DNA from 3 places in the Clostridium sp. MF28 genome. Region 3 is predicted to be linked to each of the others. Evidence: riboswitches for the same ligand, from Rfam matches in the RefSeq annotation. Region 3 holds a riboswitch; each other region holds the start of a gene.

Region 1 (3,292 bases), 350 kb from region 3:
GGAATCATGTAATTGAGGTTCCAGCAGTTATAAGAAATTGTGGTGGAATTAAAATTTTTGGGAAGAGAATAAAATCATTGCTATTTAGTACAGATGTAGCATTAATAAGAAATAGCAATGCTGATGCAATTATTGCGGTATATCCATTTACACCACAGCCTGTAATAACACAGGCACTTGTTATGGCAGCTGATGTTCCGGTTTTTTGTGGCGTAGGTGGAGGAATAACACAAGGAAAAAGAGTTGTGAATTTAGCTATGGATGCAGAATTTAAAGGTGCTATGGGAGTTGTTGTAAATGCACCTACGAGTAATGAAATTGTTAATAAGATTAGGTCAACAATAGATATACCAGTAATAGTAACGGTCATTTCTGAAGATGAAGATGTTACTAAAAGGATTGAAGCTGGAGCTACAATACTTAATGTTTCAGGTGGAAGAAATACCGCTAATATAGTCAGAAATATCAGAAAGAGATTTCCAGAGTTTCCTATAATAGCAACTGGAGGACCAACTGAAGAGTCAATTAAAGAGACAATTCAAGCTGGAGCAAATGCTATAACTTTTACGCCACCAACATCAGCAAGTATTATGGGAGATCTTATGGATGAGTATAGGAAAGAATAAGAACTTAATAAGCTTGGGTTTTATACCATTAATTTAAAGTTAAAAAAGTATTGCTTTAAGTTTAATTTATGGTATCATATTTGTAACAGTTTAATAAAATGATATTGTGCAGATAATGATTTATAATGTCATTAATATTAAAATATTAATGAATTCTAATAATATAATATATAACATGACCTGGGGTAGAGGTGCTGCAATAAATAGTAGGTATGAGGAGTTGGCAAACGTTGATTTATACTAAAAGGTATTACAGCCGAAGAAAATAGATTATTATGCGATAATCTTTTTCTGGGTATTCATAGAATATGTGAATAACTGTCACGAAGAGTGTTGAGCTACAAGGTACTTTTTTCAGTTATAAATTAACAGTTTGAAAAGAATAATAATGATTTTGTTAGTATAGACGTTCAAATTCATTTATTAATCTTTTGCGAAGAATTGATAATTAATGAAAATATTGTGCATAAATTTAGCGTAAATATCTACCACTCGTCACAGATACACTCTGTGGCGTTTGTTTTTTATTATAATTATTAGTTAATACAACATCAATAATCCGGAGGCAATGCAAAAAACGGATATTTTTTATTGAAATTGGTGTTGTGATTTATTTTAATCAATGAAGCAATAGCTAATAAAATATAATTTGGGGGTTAATCAAATGAAGTTGTTTGGAACAATGAAAGTAGAAGACAATCAATTAATGATTGGAGGCATCAGTGCTAAAAATTTAGTGAGAGAATATGGGAGTCCGTTATATGTATTTGATGAAGATTTAATAAGAGAATACTGTAGGGATTATAGAAAATATTTCAAGTGCGAAGAGAATAATAATAGAGTAGCTTTTGCAGGAAAAGCATTTTTGACACTTCAAATGTGTAAATTATTGAAGGAAGAGAATATGTGTCTTGATGTTGTATCTGGGGGGGAATTATACACTGCATATAAGTCTGAATTTCCACTTGAAAAAGTTATGTTCCATGGAAATAATAAGACTCTATCTGAGATTGAACTTGGCGTAAGACTAGGTGTAGGTAATTTTGTAGTAGATAATTATTACGAAATAGACGCATTAAATGATATAGCTAAAGAATATAATAAGGTACAAAATATTTATTTAAGAATAACACCAGGTATTGAAGCGCATACTCATGATTATATAAAGACTGGACAAATAGATTCAAAATTTGGCTTTGCTCCAGTTGATACTATAATAGAAGATGCTATTAAAAAAGCTATAAGTTTAGAGAATATAAATCTTGCAGGAATACATTGTCATATAGGTTCGCAAATATTTGACTTAGAGCCATATGAAGATGCTGTTGAAATAATGTTAGAACTTGTGAGAAATACAAAGGAAAACCTAGGTTACCTAATAAACGAAGTAGATTTTGGCGGAGGTTTTGGTATATATTATACCGAGGGAGATGAACCAAGAAGTACTGAAGAATATTGCAGCACAATAATTAATAAAGTTGATGAAGTGTGTGCGAGAACAGGTCAAGAAAGGCCAATTCTTACAATAGAGCCAGGAAGAAGTATTGTAGCTAATGCAGGAACAACTTTATATACTGTAGGATCAGTCAAGGAAATTCCGAGTGTTAGAAAATATGTATCAGTAGACGGTGGAATGACTGATAATATAAGACCGGCTCTTTATAATGCAGAATATGAATGTATTATTGCAAGTGGAGTTGAAGGAGATAGAGAAGAAACAGTTACAATATCAGGAAAATGTTGTGAATCGGGAGATATATTATTAGAAAATATTAAAATTCCAGAAGTTAAAAGCGGAGATATTCTAGCAATAATGACTACAGGAGCATATGGTTATTCTATGTCAAGCAATTATAATAGAATACCAAAGCCAGCGGTTGTAATGGTTAAAGATAATGAAACAAGACTTATTTGCAAAAGAGAATCTTATGATGATCTATTAAAGAATGATGTTGAATAGATATAAGTATTTGAATATGTTTAAGTAAGAATTTAAATTATATAGATTTCCTAAAAGGATTATGCACTAATTTTTAAGATTGGTGCATATTTTTGTTATAAAATTAACATCTTATAAATATTTTAGATAGTAAAATATGTTATACTAATATAGCATATTAAAATATGCACATTAGAAAAAAGCGCGAAGCGCAACCAAGATCATTTTAATTAGAAAAAAGCGCGAAGCGCAACTAAGAACTTCTTAAGTGAAATGATTTATATAATTAAGGATTATGAAAAAATGGGGTATTAATGAAAAATTATGTGTAATATGGGACATGGAGGTAATATTGTGGCAGAAAATAACGAAGATGAAATTGTAGCAGATAAAAAAGAAAAAAAGAAGTCCATATTAAATGAATGGATAATTGATATTGCAGTTGTTCTTTGCATAGCGCTTCTTGTATGGAATTTTGTGGGATACGGTGTTTGGATTACAAGTGGATCTATGATTCCAACATTAGAAGTTAAAGATAGATTGCTAGTAACTAGGGTGCATAATCCTAAAAATTTAAAAGAAGGAGATATTGTATTATTTAAAAATGACGAATTTAAGGGTGAGATTTTAATAAAAAGATTAATAGGACTTCCAGGAGATACAATAGAAATTAAAAACGGTGTTGTTTATAGAAACGGTCAGGAGCTCAAGGAAGACTATGTGAAAA
Region 2 (3,292 bases), 1.1 Mb from region 3:
TCGCAGGTGTTGATCCTGCTGCCAGAGATTATATTTTAAATACAATAATCACTAATTACAATGAAAATGCCACTATAATTATATCTACTCACCTTATTTCTGACATTGAAAGAATATTAGATGATGTAGTCTTTATATCATATGGAAATATATTCTTAACTAAAAGTGTTGATGAAATAAGAGAAAATGAAGGCAAGAGTGTTGATGCTCTATTTAGGGAGGTATTTAGATGTTAGGAAAATTAATGAAGTATGAGGTAAAAGCAACTGGCAGAACCCTTATACCGCTATATTTAGTATTATTAGCATTTGCTATCATTAATAAAATTTTTATCGGAACTGGTCTATCCCATAAACTTCAAGGATTTGGTTCAATCCCATTTATACTAAGCATCTTTGGATACGGATGTACTATGGCTGCTGTATTCATAGTCACCTTTTTCATAATTATCCAAAGATTTTATAAAAATCTGCTTGGTGATGAAGGATATTTAATGAACACCCTTCCAGTGAGCACCATCACAAACATTACAAGCAAACTTTCAATTGCTACTTTTTGGACTATAATAAGTGGAATTGTAGCCATACTTTCAATAATTATTATGGCATTTGACCCTAGGGCTTTTGGTCAATTCTTTTCTGAAACTTTTAGGGCTCTTTCAGAAGGTTATGCTAAAATAGGAATACAAATTTATGTAATTATTATAGAATTATTAATTGCTATGATATTTCAGTTTGTAAAATTTATTAGTATGATTTATGCTTCTATATCAATTGGGCATATATTTAGTAAGCATAGAATTCTTTCATCTTTCGGGGCATTCATAATATTAAATTTAATTGCAGGTGCAATATCCTCATCTATTGGGATAGCTTTTTCATCCTCTAGACTGCCTGATTTACTAAGAAATATTGAATCTCTTTGGCCTATTAATTTATTTTTAATATCTATCACAGTATTTAATATAATCTTCATAATAGTTTATTTCATAATAACAAGCTATATATTAAAAAATAAATTAAATTTAGAATAAAAAATGCTATTTTAAATATATAATCTTAGTATGGTGCCAACTTGTATAAAAAGCTAAATACAAACACTAATCCTTACCAAGATAGTATATTTATTTATAAATATTAAAAAAGCGACTATTGAAATAATTTTCAATAGTCGCTTTTAATATGCAAATATTTTAGTCATTTTCTATGCATTTTTATAAATTGTTAAATATTTTATATTGACTTATTCCTCATTTTATTACATAATTACATATAACTTAATAGGTAAATAACTAAGATAGAGGCGCGAAATTTAAGAGTATTATTATGGAGGTAAGCTCATTGAAGTAATAAGAAAGGAACTTTCGCCGAAGTAAATAGCTGTTGCTTTAATACTATTTGCTGGGCTTGTGTAAAATATATACAAGACTGCCACAACTTATTTTGTGGAGAGCTATTTTTAATGTAAATGTCGATATTCGTCATATTTTTAAAATGTGTAACTTTCGTATTTATGTCATGAGTATGCTCTCATGGCTTTTTTTATTGTTTTAATTTTTATATTATCTTAGTTACTTGCTTATGGAAATTTAAAACCATAATGGAGGATAGAAAAATGAGTGAAGAAAATCACGAATTAAAGAGAAGTTTAAAAGCAAGACACTTAAACATGATAGCCATAGGCGGATCTATTGGTACCGGTATATTCCTTGCAATGGGTGATACTCTCCACCAAGCTGGTCCTGGTGGTGCATTAGTAGCTTATGCACTAGTAGGTATAATGGTATACTTTTTAATGACAAGCTTAGGAGAAATGGCAACTCATATGCCAATATCTGGTTCATTTAGCTCATATGCTAATAAATTTATTGATCCAGCTCTTGGATTTGCCCTTGGCTGGAACTACTGGTACAACTGGGCTATAACAATTGCAGCCGAAATGGTTGCCGGTGCTCTGTTGATGAAATACTGGTTTCCAGATGTAAATGCCCTATATTGGAGTATTTTATTTTTAGTAATTATAGTAGGCTTAAATATTTTATCATCTAGAGCATATGGAGAATCAGAATACTGGTTTGCTGGTATTAAGGTGGTTACCGTTCTTATATTCATAGTAATTGGTGTTTTAATGATTGTAGGCATAATGGGTGGAGATAAAATAGGATTTCATAACTTCACCATTGAAGATGGACCCTTCCATGGAGGAATTAAATCAATATTTTCTATTTTCTTAATTGCAGGTTTTTCATTTCAAGGTACTGAACTTATTGGAATTGCTGCAGGTGAAAGCGAAGATTCTGAGAAGAATATTCCAAAAGCTATAAAATCAATATTTTGGAGAATATTAATATTTTACCTAGGTACGATTATTGTCCTAGGAGCAATAATACCATTTACTGAAGCTGGACTTGATACAAGCCCATTTACAATGGTATTTGAAAAAGCTGGTATTGCAGGTGCTGCTTCACTGATTAATGCGATCATATTAACTTCTGTATTATCTGCTGGTAACTCTGGTATGTATGCATCAAGTAGAATGCTTTATGCAATGGCTAAAGAAGGTATGGCTCCTAAAGCTTTTGCTAAAACAAATAATAGAGGTGTACCTATAAATGCCGTACTTCTAACTACATTAATAGCTTCTGCTTGCTTTTTAACAGGTCTATATGCAGAGAGTACTGTTTATGTTTGGCTAGTTGCAGCATCTGGTCTTGCTGGATTTATAGCTTGGGTAGGTATAGCAATATGCCACTATAGATTTAGGAAAGCATATGTTTATCAAGGAAGGGATTTAAATGAGTTAAAATATAGGGCTAGTTTATATCCATTTGGTCCAATATTAGCATTATTAATGTGTATTATTATAATAATAGGTCAAGGATATTCATACATTACTCCTGAGGCGATTGATTGGAATGGATTAATTGCAGCTTATATAGGACTTCCATTATTCTTAATCTTATACGTAGGTTATAAAATAAAGAATAAGACTAAAGTTATTCCTTTAGATAAAGTTGATTTAGACTTCTCTGATAAATAGTAACAAAAAGTAAGATCATAATTTTTAAGTTTAACTTTTACTTGTACTTTCTATTTTAGCTTTAAATATTATATTTCTCTGGAAATAATAAGAGTACCTCAAATATTTTTGAGGTACTCTCCTTTCTATATTATATGATCCTATTCATTAATTATATAAGGCACAGTTACAATAACTACATTTCTCATCTTAAGTATAGATCTTCTTAAAAGTATTGATGTTTGATTATGAAGTGTCTGATGCCACCATTTAT
Region 3 (3,292 bases):
GGAGGTTTGGCACCTCGATGTCGGCTCGTCGCATCCTGGGGCTGAAGTAGGTCCCAAGGGTTGGGCTGTTCGCCCATTAAAGCGGCACGCGAGCTGGGTTCAGAACGTCGTGAGACAGTTCGGTCCCTATCCGTCGCGGGCGTAGGAAATTTGAGAGGAGCTGTCCTTAGTACGAGAGGACCGGGATGGACTGACCTATGGTGTACCAGTTGTTTCGCCAGAAGCATAGCTGGGTAGCTAAGTCGGGAAGGGATAAACGCTGAAAGCATCTAAGTGTGAAGCCCACCTCAAGATGAGATTTCCCATAGCATAAGCTAGTAAGCCCCTTGAAGACTACAAGGTTGATAGGTCAGAGGTGTAAGTATGGTAACGTATTTAGCTGACTGATACTAATAGGTCGAGGGCTTGACCAATATAGTCAAGTTGTAAATACATTAAAGAAACTGTGTGCAATTTGAAAGAACAAAACTTTCAATTGAATAATGAATACAAATCGCTAAAGCGATTTGCATAAGTTTTTCAACCAAATCAGAGATTTGGGAAAAGCTAATATCTCGTGATGATGGCATAGAGGTAACACTCCTTCCCATTCCGAACAGGAAAGTTAAGGTCTATAGCGCCGATGGTACTGCATGGGAGACTGTGTGGCAGAGTAGGACGTTGCGAGGTAAGCAAAAGATAGTTGTAATGACTATCTTTTTTATTTTAGTTTTATTAAAGTCGTAATAAGTTAATTATCTTTATAGAGAATATAATTAGCTTATTGTCGTTAGGAGAGGTTATGTATTCATATAATATGACATTGCTTATCATATGCCCATTAGTATTTTGCGCAGGTTTCGTGGATGCTGTTGCAGGTGGAGGTGGAATAATATCTTTGCCAGCATATATTTTTGCTGGAATGCCAATACATATGGCATATGGAACTAATAAGTTTGCAAATGGTATTGGAACATTTGCAGCTTCTATAAAATTTTTAAGTAGTGGTAATATAAAAATTAAACCAGCATTAATTTCAGCCATAGGTGCTATTATAGGATCTTGGTTTGGAACGCAATTAGTATTGCTACTAGATGAAAAGTATTTGCAATACTGTCTTATTATCATCTTACCTATTGTTGCAATTTTTCTTTTGTTTAATAGAAAAATTGGAGTAGAAAATAACGAAAAGAAAGTAGAACATAGAAAGATTTATTTAGTGGCAGGAATAATAGGTTTAGTAATAGGAGCTTATGATGGATTTTTTGGTCCGGGAACAGGAACATTTTTAGTTTTAGCCTTTACATCATTTTTAGGATTCAATCTTATAACTGCGTCTGGTAATGCTAAGATAGTGAATTTGGCATCTAATTTTGCAGCACTAATAGCTTATATATTAAATGGCAAGGTTTTATTTATGATAGGTATACCTGCAGCTATATGTGCTAGTTTAGGAAATTATTTAGGGGCACATTTTGCAATTAAAAGTGGAGCGAAGATCATAAAGCCGATAATAATATTAGTAATAATTATGTTATTTGGCAAAGTGATAGATGCTATTTTATTTACAAGTAGTTAATTAAATGATATAATTTTAATAATGTAATAACGAAAACCTAAGGTAGAGGTGCTATTAATAAAGAGTATTTATTATGAGTTGGCAAACGTTGACTAATAAAGAAAGGTATTATAGCCGAAGATTTAGATTATGCAAAAATTTATTTCTGGGTATGCATAAAATATATGCATAACTGTCACGAAAGTGGAGAGCTACAAGGATTTGGTGAAGCTATAGATAATAATGTTATAGTTATGATATTATTATGTTTTAGTTTTGTACAAGTTTTATGCGGTTAACTCTACCCGTTGGTATATATGCTAACGGGTTTTCTTATTTAATAAAATAGATTTGAGGAGTTGGAAAAGTTGGCAAAGGTTGAAGGAGTTCTAGTACCATTATTAACACCATTTAAAGATGGAAAGGTAGATTTTAAATCTTACAAAAGAATGATTAATCATTACGTAGAAGAAGGAGTAAATGGAATTATACCACTTGCAACTACAGGAGAATCACCTACAATACTAGAGAATGAATATGAAGAAATTTTAGAAAAAACTGTTGAATATAATAAGAATAGAGTTCCAGTATACATAGGATTAGGCGGCAATAATACAAGTGAAGTAATTAAAAAGCTAAAATTAGTAGAAAAGCATAAAGTGAATGGAATACTATCAGTTACACCATATTATTCGAGACCAGATCAAAGAGGTATTTATGAGCATTTTAAAAGTATATCAGAATCAACTGATTTGGATATAGTACTTTATAATATACCATATAGAACTGGAGCTAATATTGAAAATGAAACTGTGCATGTATTATCTCAGTTAAAAAACATAATAGGAATAAAAGACTGCTGTGGAAGCATGAAGCAAACAACTGAACTATTAATGAATCCTCCAAAAGATTTTTCCATCTTAACAGGTGAAGACATGTATTTTTATACGACGCTTATGCTTGGAGGACAAGGCGGAATAATGGCATCAGCACATCTAAATACTAAAGATTTTATTGAGGTATATAACTTAGCTAAGGCTAATGATCATCAAGTTGCACTAAAAAAATGGAATTCTCTATATAAAATGATACCGCTATTATTTTCAGAACCCAACCCAACACCTCTTAAATATAGCCTAAAGAAACTAGGGCTAATAGATTCTGATGAGGTTAGATTGCCATTGATGAACATTACAAAAGGACTAGAAAGTAAGATAGATAAGATATTAGGTATTTAAGAGAAAAAGCATAATTATGTTATAGATAATTGTTAAAAAAATTGAATAAGTTAACCTTAATAAAAATCACTTTTTATTAATTTCTCTATAAATTATTCTAGTAATGTAGTAATAATAAGGGATTATTTTGACTACTCTAGCATTTAGGAGTAAGATAGAGACTGACAAATTTAATAAGGAAGTGATTAGAAATGATGCCTAAGTTCTTTTCTATGATTAAGAACAAGGAAATTACTAGAGAGCAAGTTATGAAGGATATTATAGCTGGCGTTATTGTAGCTGTAATAGCATTACCGTTGTCAATAGCACTTGGAATATCATCGGGAGTATCTCCAGAGAAAGGGCTTACGACAGCAATATTTGCAGGATTTATTATTTCGCTCTTAGGTGGAAGTAAAGTTCAAATAGGTGGACCTACAGCGGCATTTGTCGTTATAATTTATTCTATTATTCAAGAGTATGGTATAGGTGGACTTGTTGTAGCAACGATAATGGCTGGAATTATATTAGTAATAAT

What was found. A riboswitch is a leader RNA that binds a small molecule or an ion and turns the genes downstream of it on or off. The one in region 3 is predicted to bind lysine.
Region 1: linked by a shared signal. The riboswitch ahead of lysA (diaminopimelate decarboxylase) and the one ahead of dapA (4-hydroxy-tetrahydrodipicolinate synthase) in region 3 are both predicted to bind lysine.
Region 2: linked by a shared signal. The riboswitch ahead of AXY43_RS18945 (amino acid permease) and the one ahead of dapA (4-hydroxy-tetrahydrodipicolinate synthase) in region 3 are both predicted to bind lysine.

Annotation. Positions count from the first base shown of each region.
Region 1 is NZ_CP014331.1:2,886,308-2,889,599, reverse strand. It holds gene AXY43_RS12305 (hydrolase) at 1-626, shown strand, start outside; lysine riboswitch at 805-975, shown strand; gene lysA (diaminopimelate decarboxylase) at 1,291-2,586, shown strand; gene lepB (signal peptidase I) at 2,890-3,292, shown strand, end outside.
Region 2 is NZ_CP014331.1:4,322,279-4,325,570, reverse strand. It holds gene AXY43_RS18955 (ABC transporter ATP-binding protein) at 1-236, shown strand, start outside; gene AXY43_RS18950 (hypothetical protein) at 230-1,033, shown strand; lysine riboswitch at 1,290-1,463, shown strand; gene AXY43_RS18945 (amino acid permease) at 1,615-3,039, shown strand; gene AXY43_RS18940 (APC family permease) at 3,180-3,292, opposite strand, start outside.
Region 3 is NZ_CP014331.1:3,240,304-3,243,595, reverse strand. It holds rRNA gene AXY43_RS13860 (23S ribosomal RNA) at 1-413, shown strand, start outside; rRNA gene rrf (5S ribosomal RNA) at 553-669, shown strand; gene AXY43_RS13850 (sulfite exporter TauE/SafE family protein) at 782-1,558, shown strand; lysine riboswitch at 1,594-1,760, shown strand; gene dapA (4-hydroxy-tetrahydrodipicolinate synthase) at 1,906-2,775, shown strand; gene AXY43_RS13840 (SulP family inorganic anion transporter) at 2,967-3,292, shown strand, end outside.